DNA from 3 places in the Kitasatospora sp. NPDC056731 genome. Region 1 is predicted to be linked to each of the others. Evidence: riboswitches for the same ligand, from Rfam matches in the RefSeq annotation. Region 1 holds a riboswitch; each other region holds the start of a gene.
What was found. A riboswitch is a leader RNA that binds a small molecule or an ion and turns the genes downstream of it on or off. The one in region 1 is predicted to bind cobalamin.
Positions count from the first base shown of each region.

Region 2: it holds a riboswitch for cobalamin, as region 1 does, so the genes downstream of both, AB0R04_RS26370 (prenyltransferase/squalene oxidase repeat-containing protein) here and AB0R04_RS16845 (iron ABC transporter permease) in region 1, are expected to answer to the same signal.
Region 3: it holds a riboswitch for cobalamin, as region 1 does, so the genes downstream of both, metE (5-methyltetrahydropteroyltriglutamate--homocysteine S-methyltransferase) here and AB0R04_RS16845 (iron ABC transporter permease) in region 1, are expected to answer to the same signal.

Region 1 covers NZ_JBFBNR010000014.1:8,273-18,876, reverse strand. Annotated here, with positions in the region: gene AB0R04_RS16865 (amino acid ABC transporter ATP-binding protein) at 1-322, shown strand, start outside; gene AB0R04_RS16860 (CGNR zinc finger domain-containing protein) at 436-1,026, shown strand; gene sodX (nickel-type superoxide dismutase maturation protease) at 1,061-1,423, opposite strand; gene sodN (superoxide dismutase, Ni) at 1,725-2,120, shown strand; cobalamin riboswitch at 2,209-2,348, shown strand; gene AB0R04_RS16845 (iron ABC transporter permease) at 2,492-3,520, shown strand; gene AB0R04_RS16840 (ABC transporter ATP-binding protein) at 3,520-4,284, shown strand; gene AB0R04_RS16835 (ABC transporter substrate-binding protein) at 4,307-5,302, shown strand; gene AB0R04_RS16830 (GNAT family N-acetyltransferase) at 5,374-5,853, shown strand; gene AB0R04_RS16825 (hypothetical protein) at 6,103-6,513, shown strand; gene AB0R04_RS16820 (RNA polymerase sigma factor SigF) at 6,673-7,677, shown strand; gene AB0R04_RS16815 (hypothetical protein) at 7,726-8,154, opposite strand; gene AB0R04_RS16810 (diacylglycerol kinase family protein) at 8,205-9,176, shown strand; gene AB0R04_RS16805 (WhiB family transcriptional regulator) at 9,560-9,811, shown strand; gene AB0R04_RS16800 (PAS domain-containing sensor histidine kinase) at 10,313-10,604, opposite strand, start outside.
Region 2 covers NZ_JBFBNR010000028.1:86,654-95,899, reverse strand. Annotated here, with positions in the region: gene AB0R04_RS26395 (CoA-acylating methylmalonate-semialdehyde dehydrogenase) at 1-953, shown strand, start outside; gene AB0R04_RS26390 (acyl-CoA dehydrogenase family protein) at 961-2,100, shown strand; gene AB0R04_RS26385 (enoyl-CoA hydratase/isomerase family protein) at 2,100-3,173, shown strand; gene mmsB (3-hydroxyisobutyrate dehydrogenase) at 3,170-4,102, shown strand; gene AB0R04_RS26375 (enoyl-CoA hydratase) at 4,099-4,875, shown strand; cobalamin riboswitch at 4,933-5,073, shown strand; gene AB0R04_RS26370 (prenyltransferase/squalene oxidase repeat-containing protein) at 5,171-6,244, shown strand; gene AB0R04_RS26365 (flagellar hook-length control protein FliK) at 6,275-6,754, shown strand; gene AB0R04_RS26360 (SMI1/KNR4 family protein) at 6,881-7,555, opposite strand; gene AB0R04_RS26355 (hypothetical protein) at 7,957-9,246, opposite strand, start outside.
Region 3 covers NZ_JBFBNR010000028.1:71,224-81,827, reverse strand. Annotated here, with positions in the region: gene AB0R04_RS26345 (hypothetical protein) at 1-94, shown strand, start outside; gene AB0R04_RS26340 (CbiQ family ECF transporter T component) at 105-1,304, shown strand; gene AB0R04_RS26335 (ATP-binding cassette domain-containing protein) at 1,301-2,989, shown strand; gene AB0R04_RS26330 (ECF transporter S component) at 2,986-3,879, shown strand; cobalamin riboswitch at 3,909-4,131, shown strand; gene metE (5-methyltetrahydropteroyltriglutamate--homocysteine S-methyltransferase) at 4,296-6,611, shown strand; gene metF (methylenetetrahydrofolate reductase [NAD(P)H]) at 6,668-7,585, opposite strand; gene folP (dihydropteroate synthase) at 7,700-8,560, shown strand; gene AB0R04_RS26310 (bifunctional 2-methylcitrate synthase/citrate synthase) at 8,681-9,829, opposite strand; gene prpB (methylisocitrate lyase) at 9,850-10,604, opposite strand, start outside.

The DNA of each region.
Region 1 (10,604 bases):
CTCCCAGCTCTCCGGCGGCCAGCAGCAGCGCGTCGCGATCGCCCGCGCGCTGGCCATGAAGCCCAAGCTGATGCTGTTCGACGAGCCCACCTCGGCGCTCGACCCCGAACTGGTCGGCGATGTCCTCGACGTCATGCGCGGCCTCGCCGAGGAGGGCATGACCATGGTGGTCGTCACCCACGAGATGGGCTTCGCCCGCGAGGTCGGCGACGCGCTGGTGTTCATGGACGGCGGTGTGGTGGTCGAGTCCGGCAACCCCCGCGAGGTGCTCACCGACCCCCGGCACGAGCGCACCCGCGCCTTCCTCTCCAAGGTGCTGTAGAACCGTACCGACCGGCGCCCGGCAGGCTGCTCCTGCCGGGCGCCGACGTTTTCCCCACCCAGGTAATAGGCTGGACGCAATCAGCCCGTTACCGACCTTTTGGAAGGACCTCCGTGGAGCTCGCCTCGTACGCCGATCTCGCCGTTCGGCTGGTGAACACCGAGGAGCCCGAACGCGGCACCGACACGCTGACGTCCGTGGACGCGGTGCGCGGCCTGTTCTCCGACTCCTCGCGGGCCGCCGCACAGGCCGACGAGTCCGACCTGCCCCGGCTGCGGGCGGTGCGGACCAGGCTGCGCGGGGTCTTCGAGGCCGCCGCCGAGGGCGACGAGATCCGGGGCGTCGACCTGCTGAACAGCCTGCTAATGGAGTACCCGGTCAGCCCGCTGGTCTCCGGGCACGACTACCTGGACGACGCCGGCCGGCCGCGCTGGCACCTTCACCTGGCCGACAACTCGCCGACCGCCACCGCGCACTTCAGCGCGGTCGCCTGCATGGGCCTGGCCGTCCACCTGACCGAACTGGGCGCCGACCGGCTCGGCATCTGCCAGGCCGCGCCCTGCCGCAACGCCTACCTGGACACCTCGACCAACCGCTCCCGCCGCTACTGCTCGGACCGCTGCGCGACCCGCGCCAACGTCGCCGCGTACCGGGCCCGCAAGCGCCAGGAGGCCGAGGCCGCGGCACTCGGCGCCGCCGGCTAGGCCGGGCCTGGCAGACAGAGCAGGGCCCAGGGGGTCAGAGCTGCTCCGCCCAGACGCCCAGGCGGCGGGCCAGGCCCGGCACCCGGGCCAGCCGGGTGCTCAGCAGCAGCCGCTCCAGCCGCCGCCCCGGCGCCAGCCAGGCCGGGCGCGGGCGCAGCCGCAGCAGCACCCGGCCGAGCACCAGTTCGTCCGGGACCGGGCCGTAGCTGCGGCTGTCGCTGTCCACCGGCCGGTTGTCGGACAGCAGCCACCAGCCCCTCGGACGCCGCTCGGCGGCCCGCTTCACCACCAGCAGGTCCTGCTGGAAGGGGTGCCGGAAGAGCACCACCGCGCCGGGCCGGATCGGCGCGCCGTAGCGCACCAGCAACTGGTCGCCCTCGCGCAGGGTCGGGACCATCGACGGGCCCGCCACGTCGACCAGCCCGAACGGCACCGCGCCGCCGCCCCGGCCCCGCCCCCGGGGTTCCGTGCCCGCCGGTTCCGTGCCCGCTGGTTCCGTGCTCCGCGCCACGACTCCTCCTCCCGGACCGACCGGTCCCAGTCTGCCGTACGGACCGTCACCCCGTTCGATCCGTTCGATGTCCGGATTACCCCGGTTCCGGGTCCGCCTTTTGCCCTAGGCCCACCGCCCGATCGCGAAACCCCGGGGGCGGAAGGGTAATCTCGGGCGCGGGAAGACGATCTAAGGAAGGACTCCCATGTTCTCTCGTCTGTTTGCACCGCGCGCCACCGCCCACGCCCACTGTGACCTGCCCTGCGGCGTGTACGACCCGGCGCAGGCCCGGATCGAGGCCGAGTCGGTCAAGGGCACCCAGGAGAAGTACCAGGCCAACGAGGACCCGGCTTTCCGCACCCGCGCCCTGATCATCAAGGAGCAGCGTGCCGAGGCCGTCAAGCACCACATCTCGGTGCTGTGGAGCGACTACTTCAAGGCCCCGCACTTCGAGAAGTACCCGCAGCTGCACCAGCTGATCAACGACACCCTGAAGGCCGCCTCGGCCGCCAAGGCGTCCACCGACCCCGCCACCGGCCAGGCCCTGCTGGACCTGATCGCCGAGGTCGACAAGATCTTCTGGGAGACCAAGCAGGCCTGAGCCTGACGCGTCGCCACCCGACCGCCCCCGTCCGCGAGCCCGGACGGGGGCGGTCGTGCGTTCACGCCCCATCCGAGCCCGGTAAGGGTTGCCTAGCCTGAGTGGCTGTTATGCTGCCAGGGCGTCCGAGGGGGAAGTCCGGTGTGAATCCGGCGCTGACCCGCAACGGTGAGCACGGCCCCCGGGGCCGCGCCAGCCCGATCGCCCCCGGCCGCTGAACTCCCGACAACTCGCCGTGGACTGCGAGGGGATGGCGCCCGGGCCCGCGCCCGACCGGTGCCGCCCCCGCGCACCCGCGGCCCGAGGCAAGGCGCACCGTGAGCAGCACCGCAGTCGCGGGCAGTGGCGCAACGAGCCCGCCCGACCGCCGAATACCCGCCCTCCCGCTCGCCGTCGGCCTGGCCGCCGCCCTGCTGCTCTCGCTGCTCTGCGGCGTGGCGCTGGGCGCCTCCGGGATCGGCCTGCCCCGCGTCCTGCGGCTGCTGGCCGCCGGGCTGACGGGCGGACGGCTGGAGGCGGAGGAGGCCGCCGCCTACGCGATCGTCTGGGAGATCCGGCTGCCGCGCGCCGTGCTGGCCGCCGTGGTCGGCGCCGGGCTGGCCGCCACCGGGGTCGCCGTCCAGGCCCTGGTGCGCAACGCGCTGGCCGACCCGTTCGTGCTCGGCATCTCCTCCGGCGCGGCCGTCGGCGCCAACGCGGTACTGCTGCTCGGCGCCTTCGCCTCGCTCGGGGTGTGGGCGATCTCGGCCTCCGCGTTCGGCTCCGCGCTGGTCGCCATGGTGCTGGTCTACCTCGCGGCGCGGACGGCCTACGGGCTCACCCCGCTGCGGCTGGTGCTCACCGGCACCGCGCTCTCCTACGGCTTCTCCGCCGTCACCGCGCTGATGGTCTTCGCGGCCGCCCGCGGCGAGGCCGCCCGGGACGCCATGATGTGGCTGCTCGGCAGCCTCGGCGGCGCCACCTGGGGCTCGGTGCCGATCGCCGCCGCCACCGTGCTGGCCGGCCTGGCGTACCTGGCCTGCGCCGCCGGCCGGCTGGACGCGCTCGCGATGGGCGACGAGACGGCTGCCTCGCTGGGCGTGGACCCGGACCGGCTGCGCCGCGAGCTGTTCGTGGTGACCGCCGCCGTCACCGGCACGGTGGTGGCCGTCAGCGGGGCGATCGGCTTCGTCGGGCTGATGGTGCCGCACCTGGCCCGGATGCTGGTCGGCGCCGGGCACCGCCGGGTGCTGCTGGTCGCGCCGCTCGCCGGGGCGCTGCTGCTGGTCTGGGTGGACATCGTCTCGCGCACCCTGCTGGCGCCCGCCGAACTGCCCGTCGGGGTGGTCACCGCGGTGCTCGGGGTGCCCTGTTTCCTGCTGCTGATGCGCCGTCGCGGCTATTCCTTCGGAGGCCGCTGATGGATCTCGCCCTGGACTCCGTCTCGGTCGAGCTGGCCGGCGCCCGGCTGGTCCACGACGTCGCCCTGGACGCCGCCGCCGGGCAGGTGGTCGGACTGATCGGACCGAACGGCAGCGGCAAGTCGACGCTGCTGCGCTGCGTCTACCGGGCGCTGCGGCCGGCCGCCGGGGCCGTCCTGCTGGACGGCACGGACCTGCACGCGCTGACCGCGCGCGAGGCCGCCCGGCGGGTGGCCGCGCTCCCCCAGGAGCACTCCGCCGAGTTCGACTTCACGGTGGCCGAGGTGGTCGCCATGGGCCGGCTGCCGCACCGGCGCGGCCTGGGCGGCCCGGGCGCGGACGACCACTCCCGCTGCACCGAGGCGCTGCGCAAGGTCGGCGTCGAGCAGTTGGCCGGGCGGGGCTTCCTGAGCCTGTCCGGCGGCGAGAAGCAGCGGGTGCTGATCGCCCGCGCGCTGGTCCAGGAGCCCCGGCTGCTGGTGCTGGACGAGCCCACCAACCACCTGGACATCGCCCACCAGTTGGACGTCCTGGCGCTGGTCCGGGAAGCCGGCCCGACGGTGCTCACCGCGCTGCACGACCTCAACCTGGCGGCCGGCCACTGCGACCTGCTGTACGTGCTGCGGGCCGGCCGGATCGTCGCCTCGGGGCCGCCCGCCGAGGTGCTCCGACCCGCCCTGCTGGCCGAGGTGTTCGGCGTCCGGGCCACCCCCGTCCGGCACCCGGTGACCGGCGCCGTCCAACTGCTCTTCGACCGGATCTGACCCACCCCCCGAAGGAACCCCCGTGCGCACCAAGGCCGTTGCCATCACCGCCCTGCTCACCCTCGGGCTCACCGCCTGCGGCGCCGAGATCGCCCCGAGCGGCGACGCCACCGCCGCCTCCGCCCACTACCCGGTGACCGTGGAGAACTGCGGCACCAAGCTCACCTTCCCGCAGAAGCCCGCCCGGACGGTGACCAACGACGTCGGCATCACCGAGCTGATGCTCGCCCTCGGCCTGGCCGACCGGATGGCCGGCTACGTGATGCCCGACGACAAGGGCCGGGTCGACCAGGTCGCCTGGAAGGACGGCTACCAGCAGACCGCGTGGCTCTCCAAGAAGGAGATCACCAAGGAGATCGTGCTGGGCGCCAAGGCCGACCTGGTCTTCGCCGGCTGGCACTACGGCTTCGACGAGGGCCGCGGCTTCACCCCGCAGGCGCTGGGGGACCTCGGCATCCCCTCGTACGTGCTCAGCGAGTCCTGCCGCAGCGGCAAGGGCACCGAGCGCGGCGTGATGTCCCCGCTGGACGCGCTCTACACCGACCTGGCCAACCTCGGCGAGATCTTCGACGTCCGCGACCGGGCGGACAAGCTGGTCGCCGATTTCAAGACGCAGGTCGCCGCCGCCCCGCAGCCCGAGCGCCGGCCGTCCGTGTTCCTGTACGACAGCGGGCAGGACAAGCCGTACACCGCCGGGAAGTTCGCCGCGGCCGACGAGATCATCGCCAAGGCCGGCGGGGCCAACGTGATGGGCGACCTCGCGGACACCTGGGTCACCGTCGGCTGGGAGAGCGTCGTCCAGCGCGACCCCGAGGTGATCCTGATCAACAACTACGGCGAGACCGGCGCCGACGCCAAGCGCGCCTTCCTGAAGTCCTTCCCGCCGCTGGCCGGCGTCTCGGCGGTCAGGAACGACCGGATCTTCGTCCTGGACTACGTCGACCTGGTGGAGAGCCCGCGCAACCCGGCCGCGATCACCGCGCTGGCCGACTACCTGCGCACCGTCCCCGCCCGCTGACCCGCCCGGTCCCGGCCCGGGCCCCGATCAGGGCCTGGGCCGCGGGCGGGGGCGCGCAGTAGGCTCGCGGCATGATCCGCACCGCCGTCGTGACCGACGTCCCCGTCATCCTCGCCCTGATCCGCGAGCTCGCGGAGTACGAGAAGGCCCCGCAGGAGGCCGTGGCCACCGAGGAGCAGCTGCGCGACGCCCTGTTCGGCGCCAACCCGGCGCTGTTCGGCCTGATCGCCGAGGACGACGCCACCGGCGAGCCGGTCGGCTTCGCGGTCTGGTTCCTCAACTTCTCGACCTGGCGCGGCACCCACGGGATCTACCTGGAGGACCTGTACGTCCGCCCGCAGTCCCGCGGCGGCGGCCACGGCAAGGCGCTGCTGCTGGAACTGGCGCGGATCGCCGTCGAGCGCGGCTACGCGCGGGTGGAGTGGTCGGTGCTCGACTGGAACACGCCCTCGATCGACTTCTACAAGTCCCTCGGCGCGGTGCCGATGGACGGCTGGACCGTCTACCGGCTCACCGGCGAGGCGCTCGCCGCCGCCGGCGGCGGTCACTGAACGGACCGTCCGAACCCCTGCCACCCTGCGTCGCGATGGCTTACCATGAGTGACTCCCGAGCCCCGGCCGGCGTGCGGAAGGCGGTAAGGTCTCAGGCGGATACGCGGCGTCCGGTCGCCCCGCGAAGGGTATGACCGGTACGTACCGCACCACCCCTCTGGACAGTTGGGGCGAAGCAGTTGAGCCAAGCAACAGACAGTGCCGCGGCCACCGGCCCGGAAGCACAGCGCGTCACCCAGGAGGTGAGGGTGTCCCAGATCGACGGCGAGCCCGGAGTGCAGGACTTCGTGGAGGTCCGGCTGCCCGCGGCGGGTGCCTACCTCTCGGTCCTGCGAACAGCGACGGCCGGCCTGGCGGCACGGCTCGACTTCACCCTCGACGAGATCGAGGACCTGCGGATCGCGGTCGACGAGGCCTGCGCCATCCTGCTCCAGCAGGCGGTGCCAGGCTCCGTCCTGACCTGCGAGTTCCGGCTGGTCGGCGACTCGCTGAAGGTGACCGTCACCGCCCCCACCACCGACGGGAAGGCGCCCGAACGGGACACCTTCGCCTGGACGGTGCTCTCCGCCCTGGCCGGCGAGGTCGACTCCTCGGTCGGCGAGGACAAGACCGTGTCGATCAGCCTGCACAAGAAGCGCGGCGGCCCCGTCGCCCACTAGCCGGGGCGTCGACCAGCACCGCACAAGGGCCGTCCGCCCGGTCCCCGATCAGGGGCCGGGCGGGCGGCGCCCGGTACCGCCCCCCACGCGGTACGACCAACGAGACGATGCCGGGGCCCGAGGGCCCCGGTGCTCCCGGAACGGAACGGGGGAATGGCCGTGAGTGATCTGGACCGTACCGGCCTCGCGACGGCGGGACCTGCCGTACCGACCCAGGCGAGCGTTCCTGGCCTCGCCGCCAACGACGATGCGCACCCGAAGGACGCCCACCGGATGAGCCACCCGACCGAGCCGACGTCTGAACCGTCGCCCGCATCCCCGCCCCCGTCCGATCCGGCGGACGAGGCCGCGGACCTGCGCACCGCGGTGCCCGTCCAGGCGCCGGCCCCGGCCCCGCACCGCTCGGGCGCACCGGACCGGGAGGCGGCCCGCGCGCTGTTCGTCCGGCTGTCCGCGCTGCCCGACGGCTCCCCGGAGCGCGTCGAGCTGCGCAACCAGCTGGTGCGGATGCACATCCCGCTGGTCGAGCACCTGGCCCGGCGGTTCCGCAACCGGGGCGAGCCGCTGGACGACCTGACCCAGGTCGCCACCATCGGCCTGATCAAGTCGGTGGACCGCTTCGACCACGAGCGCGGGGTCGAGTTCTCCACCTACGCCACGCCGACCATCGTCGGCGAGATCAAACGGCACTTCCGCGACAAGGGCTGGGCGGTCCGGGTGCCGCGCCGCCTCCAGGAGCTGCGGCTGTCGCTCACCACGGCGACCAGCGAGCTCTCCCAGCGGCACGGGCGCTCCCCCACGGTGCACGAGCTCGCCGAGCACCTGGGGATCTCCGAGGAGGACGTCCTGGAGGGCCTGGAGTCCGCCAACGCGTACTCCACGCTGTCCCTGGACGTCCCGGACAGCGACGACGAGTCGCCGGCCGTGGCGGACACCCTCGGCGCCACCGACGAGGCGCTGGAGGGCGTCGAGTACCGCGAGTCGCTCAAGCCGCTGCTGGCCCAACTGCCGCCCCGGGAGCAGAAGATCCTGGTGCTGCGGTTCTTCCGGAACATGACCCAGTCGCAGATCGCCGCCGAGGTGGGGATCTCCCAGATGCACGTGTCCCGCCTGCTGGCCCGAACCTTGGCCCAGCTGCGGGAGAAGCTCCTGGTGGAGGAGTAGGACTGACGGCCGCTCAACCGGCGGCCGACCCCCGGCGGCCCTGTGCGCTCAGCCCTCGTGCGACGCGTACAGGGCCGCCGTCGACTTCGGGTTCAGCAGCGCGCCGATGCCGACCAGCCCGAGCAGGCCGACCAGCACGCCGACGCCGATCATCGCGCCGCCGCTCTCCAGCATGTAGTACCCGATCGGCAGACAGATCGAGTTGGTGAGCACGGCCGGGCTGCGGCCCCAGCGGCGCTCCTTGAGCAGCGCGCGGGCGGCCAGCACCGGCAGCACGCCGAGCAGCACGATGACCAGGCCGCCGAACTCGTTCAGGGCGAGCTGCTTGGACTGGCCGGACAGCGCGGACACCATGTCCCAGACGCCGACGACGGCCAGCGCGGCGCCCTCCAGGGCGGTGATGGCGGCGCCCACGGTCAGCGCCAAGGGGCGGGCCGGGCCCGCCGTGGGTACGGGTGCGGAGGATTCTGCGGTCACTCCAGCAGGGTAGCCGCCGGTTGGTCCGTACCGACCCGTAGGCTTTCCCCATGCGCGCTCTCCTGGTCGTGAACCACAAGGCCACCACCACCAGTGGCCGCACCAGGGACGTACTGATCCACGCGCTGCGCAGCGACCTCAAGCTGGAGGTGGCCGAGACGCAGTACCGGGGCCACGCCCGCGACCTGGCCCGCGAGGCCTCGGAGGACGGCACGGTCGACCTGGTGGTGGCGCTCGGCGGCGACGGCACCGTGAACGAGGTGGTGAACGGGCTGCTCACGCACGGCCCGGGCGAGAAGGTCCCGCGACTGGCCGTGGTGCCGGGCGGTTCGACCAATGTGTTCGCCCGCGCGCTGGGTCTGCCCAACGACCCGGTGGAAGCCACCGGCGCCCTGCTGTACGCGCTGGAGCACGGGAGCGAGCGGCCGGTCGGCCTGGGCAAGGCGATGACCGACGGGCTGCCGGACCGCTGGTTCACCTTCACCGCCGGCCTGGGCTTCGACGCCGGGGTGGTCGGCCGGGTCGAGGAGCAGCGCCGGTTGGGGCGCAAGTCCACCCACGCGCTCTATGTGGGGCAGGCGCTGCGGCACTACGTCACCCAGCGTGAGCAGCGTCGTTCCGGGCCTGTGGCCCTGGAACTACCGGGCCGAGAAGGCGTGCCGGGCCTGGCCCTGGCCATAGTCAGCAACACCTCGCCGTGGACGTTCCTCGGCAACCGCCCGGTGTACCCCTCACCGCTCGCCTCCTTCGACACTGATCTCGACGTCTTCGGGATCACCCGGATGACGGCGTTCGGCACCGTTCGAACGATCCGTCAGATCCTGCGGTCGTACGCCTCTTCGAGCGAAGGCGCCCCGCCGGCCGGCCCGTCCGGCAAGCACGTCGTCTCCTATCACGACGTCAGACACTTCACCTTGGTTTCAGAGGAACCGGCCCCGTTCCAGGTTGACGGGGACCACCTTGGAGACAGGAGTCGCGTCAGTTTCACAGGCGTACGGCGGGCACTGCGTGTGATTGTGTGACCGGAAGGGGGTTTCACCCTTCTTCTCGAACGCACAAGCCCCCTTCACTCCATAGAAGTACTGGCTGTGAGCTAGGCGACACCGAAGAATCAAAAATTCCTCCCTGAAGGGGGTTGTATCCGGGCCCGAGGTTTGCGAACCTCTACATGGCGATCGGGACGCATCGCAGCGACGGCAACCTCAGAACCTGGCGGGTGTCGACCGCGGGGCGTCCCTCGAATCGCCGAATCCCTCCCTAGCACAGACCACCCGGGCCCCGGCGGGCCTTTGGTCTCTTTTGCTGTTGCGGGATTCGTGAAAGCGTTCACATTCACAAGCCACATTCACAAGCCATCGATTATGCCGACCGGGTGCCCCCCGCCGGCAGGAGGAGTTGGACGACCATGGACTGGCGCCACCGCGCTGTCTGCCGCGAAGAGGACCCGGAGCTGTTCTTCCCGATCGGGAACACCGGTCCTGCTCTGCTGCAGATCGAGGAAGCCAAGGCCGTGTGCCGCCGCTGTCCGGTCATGGAGCAGTGCCTGCAGTGGGCTCTTGAGACCGGCCAGGATGCCGGCGTCTGGGGCGGTATGAGCGAGGACGAGCGTCGCGCGATGAAGCGCCGTGCCGCCCGCAACCGCGCCCGCACCGCCTGATCACACGCCGTAACACCAGCAGTAACCGAAACACCGATCAACACATGATCAAAGGCTTCCCTGCACCTCCTGGTGAAGCCTTCCGCACAAAGGGCCTTGCCTGGCGAGGTCCCGCGACACCGGACCGTCCAGCCACTTGATACTGTTCACTTAGAGCAATATCGTGGAGCTGTGGCGCTCACCGTGTGCAACGCACGGGCGAGGTGTCGCACCACCCAGAGCCCCCGTTCCGGCCGACTCCCCCCGACGGCCGGAACGGGTTGAGAGGCCCTGTCGACCCACCCCCCCCCGGTCGACAGGGCCTCGTTTCTGTTTTCGCGCCCCGTTCTGTGTGCGCGCCCCAGCGCGCCAGCACCCTGGCACGCCCCCGCGCGGGCCGACCCGCGCCGGGCTCGCGGGGTGGGCACCCGGCGCTTTCGCCAAGTGCACGCCCCCACCGCGCGCCTCGATGCACCTTTCCGCGGTCTGCAGTGCGGACCGCACCGCAGACCGGCCGGCGGATCAGCGGACCGGGATCTCCAGGATCACCTTGGTGCCGCCGTCCGGACCGGCCACCATGTCGAAGGTGCCGCCCAACTCGCCGGTGGCCAGCGTGCGGACGATCTGCAGACCGAGGTTGCCGGCCGTCTGCGGGTCGAACCCCTCGGGCATGCCGCGGCCGTCGTCCTGCACCGTGATCAGCAGGAACTCCTCCGGCCGGGCGCCGCCGTTCCAGCTGTCCGACCAGCCCGCCCCGGTCGCCGGGGCCCGCCCGCGCAGCGCGCTGACCTCCAGGTTCCCGGAGGCGGACGGG
Region 2 (9,246 bases), on a different contig from region 1:
CGCTGCGCCTGGCCGAGCTGTTCCTGGAGGCCGGGCTGCCGCCGGGCGTGCTGAACGTGGTCAACGGCGGCAAGGAGGCCGTGGACACCCTGCTGGAGGACACTCGGGTGCAGGCGGTCGGGTTCGTCGGCTCCACGCCGATCGCCCAGTACGTGTACGCCACCGCCGCCGCGCACGGGAAGCGGGCGCAGTGCTTCGGCGGCGCCAAGAACCACCTGGTCGTGATGCCGGACGCCGACCTCGACCAGGCCGCGGACGCGCTGATCGGCGCCGGCTACGGCTCGGCCGGCGAGCGCTGCATGGCGATCTCGGTGGCCGTCCCGGTGGGGGAGGAGACCGCCGACGCCCTGGTGGCCAAACTGGTCGAGCGGATCGCCGCGCTGAAGGTCGGGCGCTCGGACGACCCGGCGGCGGACTTCGGCCCGCTGGTCGGCGCCGACGCGCTGGAGCGGGTCCGCGGCTACCTGGACCTCGGGGTCGAGGAGGGCGCCGAACTCGTCGTCGACGGGCGGGACTTCCGGCTGGAGGGGCACGAGGACGGCTACTTCCTCGGCGCCTCGCTGTTCGACCGCGTCACGCCCGACATGCGGATCTACCGGGAGGAGATCTTCGGCCCCGTCCTGACCGTGCTCCGCGCCGCCGACTACGAGGAGGCGCTGCGCCTGCCCGGCGAGCACGAGTTCGGCAACGGCGTGGCCATCTACACCCGGGACGGCGACACGGCACGGGACTTCGCCCGCCGGGTGAACACCGGCATGGTCGGCGTCAACGTGCCGATCCCCGTGCCGGTCGCGTACCACACCTTCGGCGGCTGGAAGCGCTCCGGGTTCGGCGACCTCAACCAGCACGGGCCGGACTCGATCCGCTTCTACACTCGCACCCGCACCGTCACCTCGCGCTGGCCCTCCGGGGTCAAGGAGGGCGCGAGCTTCACCATCCCGACGATGGGCTGAGGGCGCCGTGCACGACCTCACAGAGGACCAGCTCGCCATCGCGGCGACCACCCGGGCCTTCGCCCGCGAACACCTGGCGCCGAACGCGGTCGCGTGGGACCAGGCCAAGCACTTCCCGGTGGACGTGCTGCGCAAGGCGGCGGACGTCGGCCTGGCCGGTGTCTACGTCCGCGAGGAGTCCGGCGGCTCCGGGCTCACCCGCGCCGACGGCGTCCTCGTGTTCGAGGCGCTGGCCACCGGCTGCCCGTCCATCGCCGCCTACCTGTCCATCCACAACATGGTCGCCTGGATGATCGACCGCTACGGCGACGACGCCCAGCGCGCCCGGTGGCTGCCGGGCCTCAGCGCCATGGCGACCCCCGCCAGCTACTGCCTCACCGAGCCCGGCGCGGGCTCGGACGCGGCGGCACTGACCACCCGAGCCCGCCGGGACGGGGCGCACTGGGTCCTCGACGGCGTCAAGCAGTTCATCTCGGGCGCAGGGGTCTCCCAGGTCTACCTGGTGATGGCCCGCACCGGCGGACCGGGGGCCGGCGGGGTGTCCGCGTTCGTCGTCGAACGCGAGGACGCCGGCGTCTCGTTCGGGCCCGACGAGAAGAAGATGGGCTGGAACGCCCAACCCACCCGCCAGGTGCGGCTGGACGGCGTCCGGCTCCCGGCCGACCGCCTCCTCGGAGCCGAGGGCGAGGGCTTCCGGATCGCCATGAACGGGCTGAACGGCGGCCGGCTCGGCATCGCCGCCTGCTCCCTCGGCGGAGCGCAGGACGCCCTGGAGCGGGCCACCGGCTACCTGGCGGACCGCGAGGCGTTCGGCGCCCGGCTCCTGCACGCCCAGGCGCTGCAGTTCCGGCTCGCCGACATGGCCACGGAGCTGGAGGCGGCCAGGTCGCTGCTCTGGCGGGCCGCCTCGGCCCTGGACCGGGGGGACCCCAGAGCGCCGGAGCTGTGCGCGATGGCCAAGCGGCACGCCACCGACACCGGCTTCGAGGTGGCCAACCAGGCGCTCCAACTGCACGGCGGCTACGGCTACCTGGCCGAGTACGGCATCGAGAAGATCGTCCGCGACCTGCGGGTGCACCAGATCCTGGAAGGAACCAACGAGATCATGCGCGTCATCGTCGCCCGCGGCCTGACCGGGGCCGCGTGATGGCCGGGAACGACCTCGACGAGGTCCTGGTCCACCGCGAGGGCCGGGCCGGCCTGATCGTCCTCAACCGCCCCGCGGCCCTGAACGCCCTCACCCACGGCATGGTGCAAAGGATCTCCGAAGCCCTGGACACGTGGGAGGAGGACGAGCGGGTCGACACCGTGGTCATCTCCGGCGCCGGTGAGCGGGCCTTCTGCGCCGGCGGCGACATCGTCGCCATCCACCGCGCCGCCACCGGCGCGGACCCGGGCGCGGTGGAGGAGTTCTGGCGCGACGAGTACCGCCTCAACGCCCGCATCGCCCGCTACCCCAAGCCCTACGTCGCGCTCATGAGCGGCATCGTGATGGGCGGCGGGGTCGGGGTCTCCGCCCACGGTAGCGTCCGGATCGTCACCGAGACCACGCGCATCGCCATGCCCGAGGCCGGCATCGGCTTCGTCCCCGACGTCGGCGGCACCTACCTGCTCGCCCTCGCCCCCGGCGAGCTGGGTACCCACCTGGCCCTGACCGCGGGCTCCGTCGGCGCCGCGGACGCGCTGCTCTGCGGCCTCGCCGACCACTTCGTCCCGGCCGAGCGGCTGCCCGCGCTGCTGGACGACCTGGCCGAACTCCCCGTGCACGACGCCCTCGAACGGAACGTCGGGCCCGCACCGGCCGGCGTGCTGGACGGTCGGCGGGCGTGGATCGACCACTGCTACGGGGCCGACACCGTGGAGGAGATCCTCGACCGCCTGCGGGACAGCGGCGAACCGGAGGCCAAGGAGGCCGCGGACCGGATCGCCGCCAACTCGCCCGCCGCCGTGAAGGCCACCCTCGCCGCCCTGCGCCGGGCCCGCACCCTCGGCCCGCTGGAGGCCGTCCTCGACCAGGAGTACCGGACCTCCTGCGCGGCGCTCTCCACGCCGGACCTGGCCGAGGGGATCCGCGCCCAGGTGATCGACAAGGACCGCTCCCCGCGGTGGAACCCGTCGACGCTGAGCGCCGTCGAGCCCGCCACGGTGGCCCGCTACTTCGCCCCGCTCGGCGACCGGGAACTCGGCCTGGCCCCCACCACACCCCTGGAGCGCTGGTGACCCACCGCAACGGATTCAACGGAGTCAACGGATTCAACGGAGTCATCGGATTCATCGGACTCGGCAACATGGGCGGCCCGATGGCCGCCAACCTCGCCACGGCCGGACACACCGTGACCGGTTACGACCTGGCGCCCGAGGCACTGCGGCGGGCGTCCCGGACGGAGAGCGGCGTCCGTCCGGCGCGGTCCGCGACCGAGGCGGTGCGGGAGGCCGACGTCGTCATCAGCATGCTGCCGGCCGGCCGGCACGTGCTGGCCGCCTACGCGGACCTGCTGCCCGCCGCCCGCCCGGGAACGCTCTTCGTCGACTGCTCCACGATCGACGTCGCGGACGCCCGGGCGGCGCACGACCTCGCCGTGCACGCCGGGCACCGGGCCGTGGACGCGCCGGTCTCCGGCGGGGTGGTCGGCGCCACGGCCGCCAGCCTCACCTTCATGGTCGGAGCCGCCGAGCCGGACTTCGAGGCGGCCCGGCCCGTGCTGGAGGCGATGGGCCGCAAGGTCGTGCACTGCGGACCCCCCGGAGCGGGGCAGGCCGCGAAGATCTGCAACAACATGATCCTGGGCATCTCGATGATCGCGGTCAGCGAGGCCTTCGTGCTCGGAGAGAGCCTCGGACTCAGCCACCAGGCCCTCTACGACGTCGCCTCGACCGCCTCCGGCCAGTGCTGGGCGCTCACCACCAACTGCCCCGTCCCCGGGCCGGTGCCGACCAGCCCGGCCAACCGCGACTACGCGGCCGGGTTCGCCGCCGCCCTGATGGCCAAGGACCTCGGCCTCGCCGCCGGAGCCGCCGAGGCCGCCGGCCTGCCCACCGAACTCGGACGCAGGGCGGCACAGCTGTACGCGGACTTCGCGCAGGCCGACGACGGCGCCGGCCTGGACTTCTCGGCGATCATCACCACCCTGAGGGAGGACGGCAAGTGACCGGCTACGAGACGATCCTGGCCGAGCGCAAGGGCCGGGTGGGGCTGATCACGCTCGACCGGCCCAAGGCGCTCAACGCGCTCAGCACCCTCCTGATGAACGAAGTCGTGCAGGCGGCAACGGAGTTCGACCGGGACCCGGAGATCGGCTGCCTGGTCATCACCGGCTCGGAGAAGGCCTTCGCGGCCGGCGCCGACATCAAGGAGATGCAGTCCCTCGACTTCGTCGACGCCTACCTCGGCGACTGGTTCGCCGCCTGGGACCGCTTCGCCGCGCTGCGCAAGCCCGTCGTGGCGGCCGTGGCGGGCTACGCGCTGGGCGGCGGCTGCGAGCTGGCGATGCTGTGCGACGTCCTCCTGGCGGCGGACACCGCGAAGTTCGGGCAGCCGGAGATCAAGCTCGGCGTCATCCCCGGCATCGGCGGCTCGCAGCGGCTGACCCGGGCGGTCGGCAAGGCGAAGGCGATGGAGCTCTGCCTGACCGGCCGGATGATGGGCGCCGAGGAGGCCGAGCGGGCCGGCCTGGTCTCCCGGATCGTCCCGGCGGACCAGCTGCTGGCCGAGGCCCTGACGGTGGCCGAGACCGTCGCGGCGATGTCCACCCCGGCGGCGGTCATGCTCAAGGAGAGCGTCAACCGCTCGTACGAGACCACGCTCGCCGAGGGCGTCCGCTTCGAACGGCGCCTGTTCCACGCCACGTTCGCCACGGCGGACCAGAAGGAGGGCATGGCGGCCTTCGCCGAGAAGCGCCCGCCGGAGTTCCTCAACCGCTGACGGTCCGAGCGGTTCGCGGCGCGATGTGGCGGACGATCCCTTGACCGGATCTTCTCCGTATCGCCATGATGAGCCGTCAAGTTGTGACTCCGCCGCTGGGGGAAGTCCGGTTCGAATCCGGCGCTGACCCGCAACGGTAGGCCGCCGGCTCCACGCCGGCGGCGAGCCCGAGTACCCGGCGGCGGAGGTGTGTCGTCCCCTCCTCCCGTCGTGGTCTGCGGGCCGGAGCTCCGAGGGCTGCCCGGCTGTTGCCGCCGTCCTCCGGGCCCCTGCGTGCGGGCCCGGAAAGGCACCCATGCCCACGCTCCGCCGCACTCTCGGTCTGCTCGCGATACCCGCCCTCGCGCTCGCCACCGTCCTCCCGGCGGCCGCTGCCGCCCAGGCCGCGCCTGTTGTCGCGACCTCGTCCCCGACGATCCGCCCCGATGCCGCCGCCGGCGGCTGGCTGGCCCGTCAGCTCGTCGACGGCGACCACTTCGAGTCCGTCTTCAACGGCACCGCCTACCCCGACCAGGGCCTGACCATCGACGCCGTGCTGGCCTTCGCCGCCTCGCGCAGCTCCGACCAGGCCGCCACGAAGGCCACCGCCTGGCTGGCCAAGCCCGAGATCATCACCGGCTACCTCGGCGACGGCACCACCGAGGCCTACGCGGGCGCGACCGCCAAGCTGCTGCTCGCCGTCGAGGTACGCGGCGGGAACCCGACGGCCTTCGGCGGCGTCGACCTGCCCGCCCGGCTGCGCTCCCTCCAGACCGCCGACGGCCGGTTCTCCGACCGCTCGCAGTGGGGCGACTACAGCAACGCCTTCGGCCAGTCCCTGGCCCTGATCGCCCTGCACCGCACGGCCGGCGGCGCCCCGGCGGCCGCCGTCGACTTCCTCGCCAACAGCCAGTGCGCGGACGGCGGTTACCCGCTCTCCTTCGGCCAGGCCACCTGCACCAGCGACCCGGACGCCACCGCGCTCGCCGCCCAGGCCCTGGCCGCGACCGGCCGCACCGCCAAGGCCAACGCCGGGCTCGGCTGGCTGACCGCCCACCAGAACGCCGACGGCGGCTTCCCGGCCGCCGGGGCCGCCGCGTCCAACGCCAACACCACCGGCCTCGCCACGCAGGCACTGCTGGCCGGCGGACGCTTCGGGGCCGGACTCAAGGGCTGGAGCAGCCTGGTCAAGCTCCAGCAGGGCTGCTCCGCCGACCCGGGCGTGCGCGGGGCGGTCGCCTACGACGCGACCGGCTTCAACCCGGCCACCGGCGCCCGGGCCACCGCGCAGGCCGTCCTCGGCCTGGCCGGCACCCCGCTGGCCACCCTCTCCGCCACGGGTGCCCGCCCGGACGCGCCCGTGCCGGCCTGCCCGGCGACCACCCACTGACCACCCGCTGACCCCGAGAGGAGAGCTCCGATGACCGACACCCTGGCGCCCGCGCGCCCGGCCCGCCGCACCCTCGGCTCGATCGCCGCCGCCGCTGCCCTCACCGCCGGCCTGCTCGGCGCCTCCGCCGTCCAAGCCCCGCAGGCGCAGGCCGCCGCCTGCGACGGCACCACCGGCGTCACCGTCGTGGTCGACTCCACCGCCGTCGGCGGCGGCATCCAGACCGGCTGCGCACCCGGCGACCCGGCCAGCGGCCTGGCCGCGCTGACCGGCGCCGGGTTCGCGTACACCTTCCACCCGCGCTACCCGGGCTTCGTCTGCACCATCAACGCCCTGCCGACGACCTGCACCAACCCCACCGGCAGCGCCTACTGGTCGTACTGGCACGCCCAGCACGGCGGCCCCTGGTCGTACAGCAACCTCGGCGCGGGCAGCTACAACCCGGCACCCGGCGACGTCGAGGGCTGGTCCTTCGGCGCCGGCGCCCAGCCGGGCGTCCCCGCCCCCTGATCTCCGGCGGCGTACTGGTGCCCCGGCCCCTCCGGAAGGGGGGCCGGGGCACCGGCGGTACGGCTGTTGCGTGATGTTCGGCGCCGCCGGGCGAGGGAAGGCGAATGCCAGGTCGGCGGATCACCGTCACCTGGCCCAGGGCATTTCCGTCGACCCGGTGGGCCGGTACCAGGTGATGCCCCACTCCGCGCCCCAGTCCTTGCCGGTCCAGTCGTAGGCGGGTGTCCAGAGTGGCCGGGCCGGTTGAGGTCCCCACTCCTCCGGGTCCGGGCGCACCAGCAACTCGTCCTCATGGGCGTAGCCGCCGGTGAGTACGGTCGCCACGAACTCCGCGAAGCCGCCGTCGAAACGGTCGAGCGCACCGTCGTCGACGCCACCGAAGTCGCAGAAGACGGCCACCGGCCACTGCTCCGGGTCCGGGCCGTCGGTCAGCCAACAGCAGTAGTTGTGGTTGCTGTTCATGCCCCAGGGCAGCAGCCCGCCCGGGTCCGGGAACACAGGGGTGCGCTCCTGGTCCCAGAACTCGTCCTCGCCCTCGACCTGCCCCCGGAACTCGGTGTCGGTCTCGAAACGCCACCCCGCCAGGCCGCCCGGCGAACCGGCTCCGTGGGAGCGCTCCGTCGGCGACCGCACACCCCACTCGCCGTTCAGGTTCACCGCACCGTACAGATCGACGAACGCCCGGTAGTCCGACGGCAGTTGGACCCCGAGCTCGGCCGGTGCCAGCTCCCACGGCACCCGCGCCGGGGTGTACACCGGCTCGCCCATGATCGCCCGCAGTCGATCCCATGCCTCGGTCATTACCCGACCCCTCTCCGGCCGTCAGTCGTCAGAAGCTGCACTTTAGGCGACGGCTCCGACGGACCACTGACCCGACCGGAAAACCGTCGGCTGGCAGGGCCCGCTCGATCTCGACGGTTCGAACGGGCGGACTGGATGATCACTCGTCCGAGCGTTTCCGGGATGGCGGTCTGGCTGTTGCGTGATCCTGAACTCGGCTAAGAGGTAGGGGACTTGAGGAGAATTGCCCTGACCGGCAGGGGCGCCGGGACATGCGAGCGGCCCCGCGCACCGGAATCGGTGTGCGGGGCCGCTGTGGGGCATCGGGTGGTTCAGCAGTGGGGCAGGGCTGGGCACGTCGTGAAGCATCGCCGCGCCGTCCACGCTGGTACACGGTGTCCAGGGCGACCGGGACCTTCGGATCAGTTGCCGTAGCGGAGCGAGACGGTGTCGCCGAGGTGGACGGTGGTGGCCCGGGTGGCGGTGGTGGCGGTGGTGCCGTCCAGGCTGACCTTCCAGGTGGAGGAGCCGTTGTTGGCGGTGCCGTTGATCGCGGTGACGGCGCCGGTGCCGGAGGACGGGGTGACGGCGGTGACGCAGCCGGCGGGGGTCGCGGATGCGGCGGCGTCGAGGACGTCGCCGAGGGTCGCGGTGGTGCCGGTCGGGGTGAGGGTGACGGCGCAGACCTTGAGTGCGCCGGTGCCGTCGTCGATGACCAGCGGGAGCTTGGCGGCGGTGCCGGGGACGAAGGTGGTGGCGGCGGCCCAGGCGGGCTCGCCGGCGGTGGTCGGGGTCGGCGGGGTGGCGGTGAAGCCGGCGCCGGCGACGGCGCGCAGGCCGTCGACGGAGGCGTAGGGGGAGGGGGTGGTGTCGGCGGGCAGGTACTTGAAGCCGCCGCCGGGCTTGAACTGCTGGGCGATCAGGAAGTCGACGGGGCTCTTGCCGGTGCCGCTGGTGAAGTCGGCGCCCTGGGGGTTGATGCCGCAGGCGTTGAGGCCGGAGACGGCCCAGCCGTTGGAGTCGGTGTTGACGCCGAACATGGCGTTGAAGGCGCCGGAGGCGGTGAGCTTGCCCTTGAGGAAGTTCTTGGCGGCGACGATCGCCGGGTCGGTGGCGGGGACGCCCCCGGTGCAGAGCGAGGCCATGGCGGCGCCGGTCATGTCGATGTCGCTGCCCTGGGCGAGGGCGTTCGGGTCGCCTGCGGCCTTGCTGAAGTTCCAGCCGCCGTCGTTGTGCTGGTTGGCGCGCACCGCCGTGACGGAGGCGTCGAGCAGCGGCTGCGGGACGCGGGGGCTGCCGGCCTGGGTCTTGGCGCCCGCGAGGGCGAGGAGGCCGAAGACGGTGCCGTTGAAGTTGGCGGACGGGCCGTAGTAGCCGGGTTCGGCGGTCTGCCAGTAGGCGGCGAGGTCGGCGACGAGGTTGCGGCCCGGGCCGACCCGGGCGGGGTCGATGCCGGCGGCGTAGGCGTTGAGGATGCCGCGCTCGTAGTCCGTGACGACCGGCGAGGCGCTCGGCCAGCCGGGGGCGGCGAGTTGGCCGCGGTACACCAGTCGGGCGTTCTTGGTGGGGTCGCCGCCGGGGGTGACGTCCGCGGCGGCCGTGCCGGCGGCCGCGAGTGCGCTGAACGCCCACTCGTTGGAGAGCCCGCCGCCGGTGACGTAGCTGCCGTCGGCGGCCTGGAGCGACTTCAGGTAGGTGACGCCGGTGCTCTT
Region 3 (10,604 bases), on a different contig from region 1:
GATGGCTCCCGCCGTCATCGCGACCGCCCTCGTGGGGGCGCTGGGCGCGGCCACCGTGGTCGTCGCGCGCCGCCGCCGCCGACGGGCCGAGTGATCCGGTGACCATGCCCGACCAGCACGCCGCCGTCCCCCCGAAGCCCACCCCCCGACGGGACGCCGGGAGCCGGCGCAGCCCCCGGAACCTGCACCCGCTGGCCTGGTGGACCTGGGCGCTGGCCCTGGCGACGGCGGCCAGCCGCACCACCAACCCGCTGCTGCTCCTGCTCGTCCTCGCCGTGCTCGGCTACGTGGTCACCGCCCGCCGGACCGAGGCCCCGTGGGCGCGCGGGTTCACCTACTACCTGTGGCTGGCCCTGACCGTGGTGGCGATCCGGGTGGTGTTCCGGTGCGTCTTCGCCACCGGCATCACCCCGCACGACCACCTGCTCTTCTCGCTCCCGCACCTCCCCACGCCCGCCTGGTACGCGGGCATCCGGATCGGCGGGCCGGTCTCCCTGGAGGCGACTCTCTCCGCCGCCTTCGACGGGCTGCGCCTGGCCTGCCTGATCTGCTGTATCGGCGCCGCCAACACCCTCGCCAACCCCAAGCGCGCCCTGCGCGTGCTGCCCGGCGCCCTGTACGAGCTGGGCGTCGCCGTGACGGTGTCGCTGAGCGTCGCGCCGCAGCTGGTGCAGAGTGTCCAACGCGTCGCCCGGGCAAGGCGGTTGCGGGCCGGGCAGCGGAAGGGCGTCCGCGCGCTGCGCAGCATCGTCGTCCCGGTGCTGGAGGACGCGCTGGAGCGTTCGCTGCACCTGGCCGCCGCGATGGACTCGCGCGGCTACGGCCGCTCCGGCACCGCGACCCGCCGCTCCCGCCGCGTCACCGGCGCCCTGATGCTGCTCGGTATGTGCGGCCTGTGCGCCGGGGTGTACGGGCTCCTGGACGGAACCGCCCCCGCCGCCCTGGGGCTTCCGGCCTTCCTCGCGGGCGCCCTGCTCTGCGTGGCGGGGCTGATCCTCGGTGGTCGGCGCGTGCGGCGCACCACCTACCGGCCGGACCGCTGGCGGGCCGCCGAGTGGGCCGTCGCGGGCTGCGGGGTGATCGCCGCCGTTCTGCTGTTCGCCACCGTCGGCTACGCCGCCACGGATCTCAACCCCTCGCTCTACCCGCTCAGTTGGCCGAGCCTGCCGCTCGTCCCGGTGCTCGCCCTGCTGCTGGCCGGCGCCGCCGGGGTGATCGCGCCGCCGCCGGGCCGTACCCCGGTGCCCGCCACCGGGACCCGCCGCACCGGCACCGACCGCACGACCCCCGAGGTGAGCACGTGATCCGATTCGACCAGGTCGGCGTGGTGTACGACGGCGAGACCACCCCTGTCCTGCGCGACGTCGACCTGCACATCCCGGAGGGCGAGCTCTGCCTGGTGGTCGGCCGCACCGGCGTCGGCAAGTCGACCCTGCTCGGCGCCGTCAACGGCCTCGTGCCGCACTTCACCGGCGGCACCCTGCGAGGCAGGGTCACCGTGGACGGCCGGGACACCGCGCACCACCCGCCGCGCGAACTCGCGGACGTGGTGGGCGTGGTGGGGCAGGACCCGCTGGCCGGCTTCACCACCGACACGGTGGAGGAGGAACTGGCCTACGTCATGGAGCAGTTGGCCGTCCCGCCGGAGGTGATGCGCAAGCGCGTCGAGGAGACCCTCGACCTGCTCGGCCTCGCCGACCTGCGCCACCGCGCCCTGCACGAGCTCTCCGGCGGCCAGCAGCAGCGCGTCGCCATCGGCTCGGTGCTCACCGCGCACCCGCGCGTCCTGGTCCTGGACGAACCGACCTCGGCGCTCGACCCGACCGCCGCCGAGGAGGTGCTCGCGGCCGTCACCCGCCTGGTCCACGACCTCGGCGTCACCGTCCTGCTCGCCGAACACCGCCTGGAGCGGGTCGTCCAGTACGCCGACCGCGTCGCCTACCTGCCCGGTGACGGCACGGTCGTGCACGGGCCGCCCGCCGAGGTCTTCCGGCACACCGCGATCGCGCCGCCCGTCGTCGACCTCGGGCGGCTGGCCGGGTGGCGGCCGCTGCCGCTCTCCGTCCGGGACGCCCGGCGCGCCGCCGCCCCGCTGCGGGAGCGGCTCACCGATGTGCCCGTTCCTCCGCCGCGCCGGGCAGCGGTGGCGGGGGAGCGGGTGCTGGACGCCCGGGGGGTGGTCGTCCGGTACGGGCCGGTCGCCGCCGTCCGGGAGGTCGGGCTGGAGCTGCGGGCCGGCGAGGTCACGGCGCTGATGGGGCGCAACGGCTCGGGCAAGTCCTCGCTCCTGTGGGCCCTCCAGGGCTCAGGCCCGCGACAGGGCGGCAGCGTGCAGGTCTTCGGCGCCGACGGAGGGCCGGCCGCGGACCCCAAGCGGCTCTCCGCGACCAGGGCCCGGCAGCTCGTCGGGCTCGTCCCGCAGACCCCGACCGACCTGCTGTACCTGGAGACGGTCGCCCAGGAACTCGCCCAGAGCGACCTGGAGGCCCGCAGCGCCGCCGGCCCGACCGCAGCCGGCCAGACCGCAGCAAGCCCGACTACAGCAGGCCCGACAGCGCGCCAGATCCTCGACCGGCTCGCCCCCGGGATCCCCGACGGCACCCACCCCCGGGACCTCTCCGAGGGCCAGAAGCTGGCCCTGGTCCTGGCGATCCAACTGGCCGCCGCGCCAAGGGTGGTGCTGCTGGACGAACCCACCCGAGGGCTCGACTACCACGGGAAGGAGGCGCTCACCGGCATCGTGGACGCCCTCGCCGCCGAAGGCCGTACGGTCGTCGTCTCCACCCACGACGTCGAGTTCGTCGCCGCCGCCGCCGACCGGGTGGTGGTGATGGCCGAGGGCGAGATCGTCGCCGACGGCCCCACCGCCGAGGTCATCGTCGCCTCGCCCACCTTCGCCCCCCAGACCGCCAAGGTCCTCGCCCCGCTGCCCTACCTGACCACCCGGCAGGTGGCCGAGGCCCTGGAGCCCGCCGAGGCCGCCCGGTGAGCGCCGTCCGGATCCCCGGCCGGGCCCGCGTCGTCGCGGCCCTGGCCGCCTTCATCGGCCTGGTCGCCTTCACCTGGCCGTTCGTCGTCGCCCCCGGAAAGTTCGGCTCCTCCTACGCCCCGCCGCTGATCTTCGGCGCCCTGCTGGTCCTGGTGCTCGCCGTCGTCATCGCGGAGATCGCGGCCGGCGGCATCGACGCCAAGGCCCTCGCCATGCTCGGTGTCCTGTCCGCCGTCAACGCCGGGCTGCGCCCGCTCGGCGCCGGCACCGCCGGAGTGGAGACGGTCTTCTTCCTCCTCGTCCTGGCCGGCCGGGTCTTCGGCCCGGGCTTCGGCTTCGCCCTCGGCTGCACCTCGCTGTTCGCCTCCGCGCTGCTCACCGGCGGCGTCGGCCCCTGGATGCCGTACCAGATGTTCGGCTGCGCGTTCGTCGGCATGCTCGCCGGGCTCCTGCCGAGAACCCGACGGCGGCGCTGGGAGGTGGCGATGCTGGCCGCGTACGGGGCGTTCTCCGGGTACCTCTTCGGCTTCCTCCTCAACCTCTCCTTCTGGCCGTTCTCCACCGACCCGAACAGTTCCATCGCCTACCTGCCGGGGCTGCCCTTCACCGAGCAGTGGCACCGCTACCTGCTCTTCGACCTCGCCACCTCGCTCGGCTGGGACACCGGCCGGGCCGTCACCACCTTCACCGCCGTGCTCGTCGTCGGCCCGGCCGTCCTCACCGTCTTCCGCCGCGCGGCCCGCCGCGCCAACTTCGAGCCCATGGTGCGCTTCGAAGCCCCGGACGGTCGACGAGTCATCGCGAACGGCACCGCGAACGGCACCGCCGTCGGCTCCGCGAGCGGCTCCCCGAGCGGCGAGGGAGTCTCACCATGCGGACGGCTTCCGTGAATTCCGCGTCGGCCCCGGCGGTTTGCCCCTAAGCTGGCGGCGCAGCTGGTTCGTCCTGCCCGCCAGGCAGGACGTCGCAAGAGGGAACCCGGTGGGAATCCGGGACTGCCCCGCAGCGGTGAGTGGGAACGACCGCCGTCATACGCACTGGACCCGGGACGGGTCTGGGAAGCGATGGCCAGTAGGTACCGGACGCCAACAGGCCCGGTGCGCCCACGAGTCCGAAGACCTGCCCGTTGCCCGCCCGCGGACCGTTCCGCGTGCGGATATCCCGGTGACCTCGTGGGCGGGTCGGCGACCATACCAGGCGGGTCCGGCACGCGCATCGTCGCGAGCCGCCGTCCGGTTCGTCATCCCTTCGCGCTCTCGTCCCGTCCCCGGGCACTTGAGGAGCCAGACTCGCGAAGGAGAGTCCCTTGACCACGAAGTCCGCAGCCGCGGCAACCAGGGCCACCGTGCACGGCTACCCCCGGCAGGGCCAGGGCCGGGAGCTGAAGAAGGCCGTCGAGGGCTACTGGAAGGGCACGGTCACCGCCGACGCCCTGCAGGAGACGGCGGTCGGCCTGCGTCGGAAGAACTGGGCGCAGCTCGCCGGGGCCGGTGTCCTGGAAGTGCCCACCGGCGACTTCTCGCTCTACGACCACGTACTGGACACCACGGTCGCCGTCGGCGCGATCCCGCCCCGGCACCGGGATGCGGTCGAAATCGACGCGCTGGACGGCTACTTCGCCATGGCGCGCGGCACCCAGGAGGTCGCGCCGCTGGAGATGACCAAGTGGTTCGACACCAACTACCACTACCTGGTGCCCGAACTCGGCCCGGACACCGTCTTCACCGCGAACCCGGCCAAGGCCGTCGGGGAGTTCCGGGAGGCGCTGGTGCTCGGCCACACCGCACGCCCCGTGCTCGTCGGTCCCCTCACCTACCTGCTGCTCGCCAAGCCCGCCCCCGGTGTCGCCGAGGACTTCCAGCCGATCACCCTGCTGGACCGGCTGCTGCCCGTCTACGCGCAGCTGCTGGCGGACCTGAAGGCGGTCGGCGCCGAGTGGGTGCAGCTGGACGAGCCCGCGCTGGTGCAGGACCGCACCCCGGCCGAGCTGAACGCCGCCGCCCGCGCCTACCGTGAGCTGGGCGGCCTGGCGGACCGTCCGAAGCTGCTGGTCGCGAGCTACTTCGACCGTCTGGGCGAGGCCCTGCCGGTGCTGGCCAAGGCCCCGGTCGAGGGCCTGGCGCTGGACTTCACGGGGCCCGCCGCGGCGAACCTGGACGACCTGGCCGCCGTCGGCGGGCTGCCCGGCAAGCGGCTGGTCGCCGGGGTGGTCGACGGCCGCAACATCTGGATCAACGATCTGGAGAAGTCGCTGGCCACCCTGGCGACCCTGCTGGGCCTGGCCGAGCGGGTCGACGTCGCCCCGTCCTGCTCCCTCCTGCACGTGCCGCTGGACGCCGCCGCCGAACGCGACGTCGACCCGCAGATCCTGCGCTGGCTCGCCTTCGCCCAGCAGAAGGCCAGGGAGGTGGCGCTGCTGGCCCGGGGCCTGCGCGAGGGCACGGGGGCGATCGCCGCCGACCTGGCCGCCAACCGCGCCGACCTCGCCTCGCGCGCCAACTCGCCCATCACCCACGACCCGGCGGTGCGCGCCCGCACCGCCGCCGTCACCGACGCGGATGCGCGCCGCGCCCAGGCCTATCCGCAGCGGGCCGAGGCCCAGCGTGCCCGGCTCGGCCTGCCGCTGCTGCCGACCACCACCATCGGCTCGTTCCCGCAGACCTCCGAACTGCGGGTCGCGCGGGCCGACCTCACGGCGGGCCGGATCGACGCGGCGGCCTACCGGGAGCGGATGGAGACCGAGGTCCGGGAGGTCATCGCCTTCCAGGAGAAGGCCGGACTGGACGTCCTGGTGCACGGCGAGCCCGAGCGCAACGACATGGTCCAGTACTTCGCCGAACAGCTCACCGGCTACCTCGCCACCCGGCACGGCTGGGTCCAGTCCTACGGCACCCGGTACGTGCGCCCGCCGGTCCTGGCCGGGGACATCTCCCGCCCGCACCCGATGACCGTCGACTGGTTCCGCTACGCGCAGGGCCTGACCGACCGCCCGGTCAAGGGCATGCTCACCGGCCCCGTCACGATGCTCGCCTGGTCCTTCGTCCGCGACGACCAGCCGCTCGGCGACACCGCCCGCCAGGTCGCCCTCGCCCTGCGCGACGAGGTCACCGACCTGGAGGCCGCGGGCGCCGCCGTAGTCCAGGTCGACGAGCCGGCCCTGCGCGAGACCCTGCCGCTGCGCGCCGCCGACCGCCCGGCGTACCTGGCGTGGGCCACCGAGTCCTTCCGCCTGGCTACCTCGGGCGTCCGCGCCGATACCCAGGTCCACACCCACATGTGCTACGCCGAGTTCGGCGCGATCATGACGGCGATCGACGAGCTCGACGCGGACGTCATCTCGCTGGAGGCCACCCGCTCGCACATGGAGGTCGCCGGAGAGCTCGCCGGGGCCGGCTACCCGCGCGAGGTCGGCCCGGGCGTCTGGGACATCCACTCCCCGCGCGTCCCCAGCACCGAGGAGGCCGTGGAACTGCTGCGCGCGGGCCTGGCCGCCATCCCCGCCGAGCGGCTCTGGGTCAACCCCGACTGCGGCCTGAAGACCCGCGGCTGGACGGAGACCCGCGCCTCGCTCGACAGCCTCGTCGGCGCCGCCCGCCACCTGCGCGCGGAACTCGCCGGCTGACCCGCCGGCGACACGCCCCGGCCGGGCACCGCACACCCCGCGGCGCCCGGCCCGTTTCACCCGGACCCGGGAAGCCCCAGGTTCTGGTAGATCTCCGTCGTCACCGTGGAGAAGTTCATGGTCATGAAATGCAGCCCGGGAACTCCCTCGGACAGCAGGCGCCGGCACATTCCGGTGGCGTGATCGATGCCGATCGACCGGACGGCCTTCGGGTTGTCCTGCTGCCTCAGCATGCTTTCGGAAAGCCCATCGGGAATGGCTGCGGTGGTCAGTGTCGGAATCCTCCGAAGTGACCGGATACTGGTCACCGGCATGATCTCCGGAATGACCGGAACGGTGCAGCCGGCCGATTCCAGTCGATCCCGGAAACGGAGGTAGCTGTCCACGTCGAAGAACATCTGGGTGATGGCGTAGTCGGCTCCCGCCCGGCACTTCTCGATGAAGTGCCTGATCTCGAAATCCCAGTCGGGGGACCTCGGGTGCAGGTCGGGGAACGCGGCCACGCCGACGCAGAAGTCGCCGGACTCCTTGATCAGCCGCACCAGGTCGGCGGCGTACTCCACCCCGTCGGGGTGGCGGTGCCAGGTGCCCAGCGGATCGCCCGGCGGGTCGCCGCGCAGCGCCAGGATGTTGCGAACCCCCTGGTCAGCGTAGTGGCCGAGGATGTTCCGCAGTTCGGCGACGCTGTGGCCGACCGCGGTCAGGTGGGCGGTCGGCGTGAGGGTGGTCTCCTGCGCGATGCGGCCGGTGACGTTCACCGTCCGCTCCCGCGTCGACCCGCCGGCGCCGTAGGTCACCGAGACGAAGGTGGGGGACAGCGCTTCCAGGCGCCGGATCGCATTCCACAGGCCGACCTCCGCTTCGGCGCTCCGGGGCGGCATGAATTCGAAGGAAGAGGAAAGCCTGCCGGTCGCGAGGAGTTCGCGGATGGAGGTCGCCCGATCCGTGCGCGTGGAGGGGATTCCGAGTTTCATGGCAGGAGGTTAACCAGCCGGGCTCCCGGTAGTCCTCAAGTGTCCACCCTGTGATACGAATTTTCCCGGGACGCGAGTGGGGAGGCGTGCGGAGTGAGGCGGCACAATGTGGGCATGAAAAGACCTTCGCAGGTATTGTCGGGGCTGCCCGAATGGGACCGGTGCGCGGTGATGGGAGTCGTGAACGTGACCCCCGACTCGTTCTCGGACGGCGGCCGCTGGCTGGACCCGGGGCGCGCGGTGGACCGAGGACTGCTGCTGGCCGAGCAGGGCGCCGACATCGTGGACGTCGGCGGCGAGTCGACCCGGCCGGGAGCGACCAGGGTGTCCGAGGAGGAGGAACTGCGCCGGGTCCTGCCGGTGGTGCGCTCGCTCACCGACAAGGGTGTCCTGGTCAGCATCGACACGATGCGGGCCCGGGTCGCCGAAGCGGCGGTGGAAGCCGGCGCCCGGATCATCAACGACGTCAGCGGGGGCCGGGCCGACGCGGGCATGGCCGGCGCCGCGGCCAGGGCCGGAGTGCCCTTCGTCGTCATGCACTGGCGCGGGCAGTCCGCCCGCATGGACGAGCTGGCCGCGTACGAGGACGTCGCGGCCGAGGTGATCCGTGAGGTCGCACGGCAGATGGACACGGTGGTGGCGGCCGGGGTCGACCCCTCCCAGGTCATCGTGGACCCCGGCCTCGGCTTCGCCAAACGCCGACAGGACGACTGGGCGCTGCTGGCATCGCTCGACGCCTGGCGCGTGCTGGGGCGCCCGCTCCTGGTGGCGGCCTCGCGCAAGCGCTTCCTGGGCGAGCTGCTGGCCGACCCGCGGACGGGCGAGGCCCGTCCGGCCCGTGAACGCGACGCGGCCACCGCGGCGGCCAGCGTCCTGGCCGCCGCGCAGGGCGCGTGGGCGGTGCGGGTGCACGAGGTCCGGGACACGGCCGACGCCGTCCGGGTCGAGGCCGCGATCCGAACCAACCGGGCCTGAGAGAGGAAGTACGCGCCATGCCACGTCCGACCGGGCGGAAGATCTACGCCCACGCCAGCGCGCCCGCCCGCCGGCGGGCGGGCGCCTGGCGGTCGAGCCGGACCGCCGCAGCCGCGTTCCCTACGCCGTGCTCGGTGACAGCCCCGGCACCGGGCGCTGGCCGGGGCCGTCGTAGCGGGCGAGCGGGCGGATCAGCGAGTTGTGGGCGAGCTGTTCGGTGATGTGGACGGTCCAGCCGGTGATGCGGCTCATCACGAAGAGGGGGGTGAAGACGGGGGTGTCGAAGCCCATCAGGTGGTAGGCGAGGCCGGCGGGGTAGTCGAGGTTGGGGTGGATGCCCTTGCGTTCCAGCATTGCCTCGCGCAGTGCGGCGTGCAGGGCGGCCAGCCGGGCCGTCTCGGGGTCGGTGCTGCGGGCCACCAGGTCGTCCAGGGCGGCCTGCATGATCGGGACGCGGGAGTCGCCGTGCCGGTAGACGCGGTGGCCGAAGCCCATGATCTTCCGCTTGGCGGCGAGTGCCTCGTCGAGCCACCGCACGGCCCGGGCGGTGTCGCCGATCTCCTCCAGCATGTGCATCACGGCCTCGTTGGCGCCGCCGTGCAGGGGGCCCTTGAGTGCGCCGATCGCGGCGGTGACGGCGCTGTAGAGGTCGGAGAGGGTGGAGGTGACGACGCGGGCGGTGAAGGTGGAGGCGTTGAAGCTGTGCTCGGCGTACAGCACGAGGGAGATCTCGAAGCAGCGGACCACCTCGGGGGCGGGCACCGCGCCGAAGCACATGTGGAAGAAGTTCTCCGCGTAGCCGAGCTCGGGGTCCGGCGGGATGGGCGCGAGGCCCTGGCGGCGGCGCTGGTCGGCGGCGACGACGGTGGGCAGTTTCGCCAGCAGGGTGAGGGACTTGGCGAGGTGGGGCGCGGGGCGGCCGTCGTCCTCGGTGGGGTCCTCGGCGCCGAAGAAGCTGACGGCGGTGCGCAGCACGTCCATCGGGTGGCAGGTCTCGGGCAGCTTGGCGAGCAGTTCGGCGGTGGTGCGGTCGAGCGGGCGCAGGGCGGCCTCGCGGGCCCGGAACTCCCGGAGCTGTCCGGGGTCGGGCAGTTCGCCGTGCCACAGCAGGTACGCGACTTCCTCGAAGGAGCGGTGGGCGGCGAGGTCCTGGACGGGGTAGCCGCGGTAGGTGAGGGAGTTGGTCTCCTGGATGATGGTGGAGATCCCGGTGGTGTCGACGACGACACCGGCGAGGCCGCGGTGGATCCCGGGTGCGGTGGTGGGCATGGCTGGTCTCCGATGCGGGGTCAGGCGCCGGGCGGGAGGGTGAAGTCGAAGACGGCCGAGTCGAAGGCCGCGTAATCCTGGTAGCCGAGGAGTTCGTACAGCCGGGAGCGGGTCTGCATCCGTGGCAGCAGCGACTCCTGGGTGCCCTCGGCGGCGAGGGTGCGCAGGCCGTCCTCGACCGCGCCCATGGCCAGGCGCAGCAGGGTGACGGGGTAGAGCGCGATCTCGTACCCGAGGTCCTGGAGGGTGCGGGCGTCGAGCAGCGGGGACTTGCCGAACTCGGTCATGTTGGCGAGCAGCGGGACGTCGACGGCCTTGCGGAAGGCCTCGAACTCGGCCTCGTCGGCGAGGGCTTCGGGGAAGATCGCGTCGGCTCCGGCGTCGACGTAGGCCTTGGCCCGGTCGATTGCGGCGCGCAAGCCCTCGACGGAGCGGGCGTCGGTGCGGGCCATCAGCAGGAAGTCGGGGTCGCGCCGGGCGTCGACGGCGGCGCGCAGGCGGCGGGTCATGTCCTCGCGGGGGACGACCGCCTTGCCGTCGAGGTGGCCGCAGCGCTTGGGGTTGACCTGGTCCTCCAGGTGCAGGCCGGCGAGGCCGGCGTCCTCCATCAGCTGGACGGTGCGGGCGGCGTTCATGGGCTCGCCGAAGCCGGTGTCGGCATCGATCAGGACGGGCAGGTCGGTGGCCCGGGCGGTCTGCTGGGCGCGGGTGGCGACCTCGGTGGCGGTGGTGAGGCCGATGTCGGGCAGGCCCAGGTCGGCGGCGAGGACGGCGC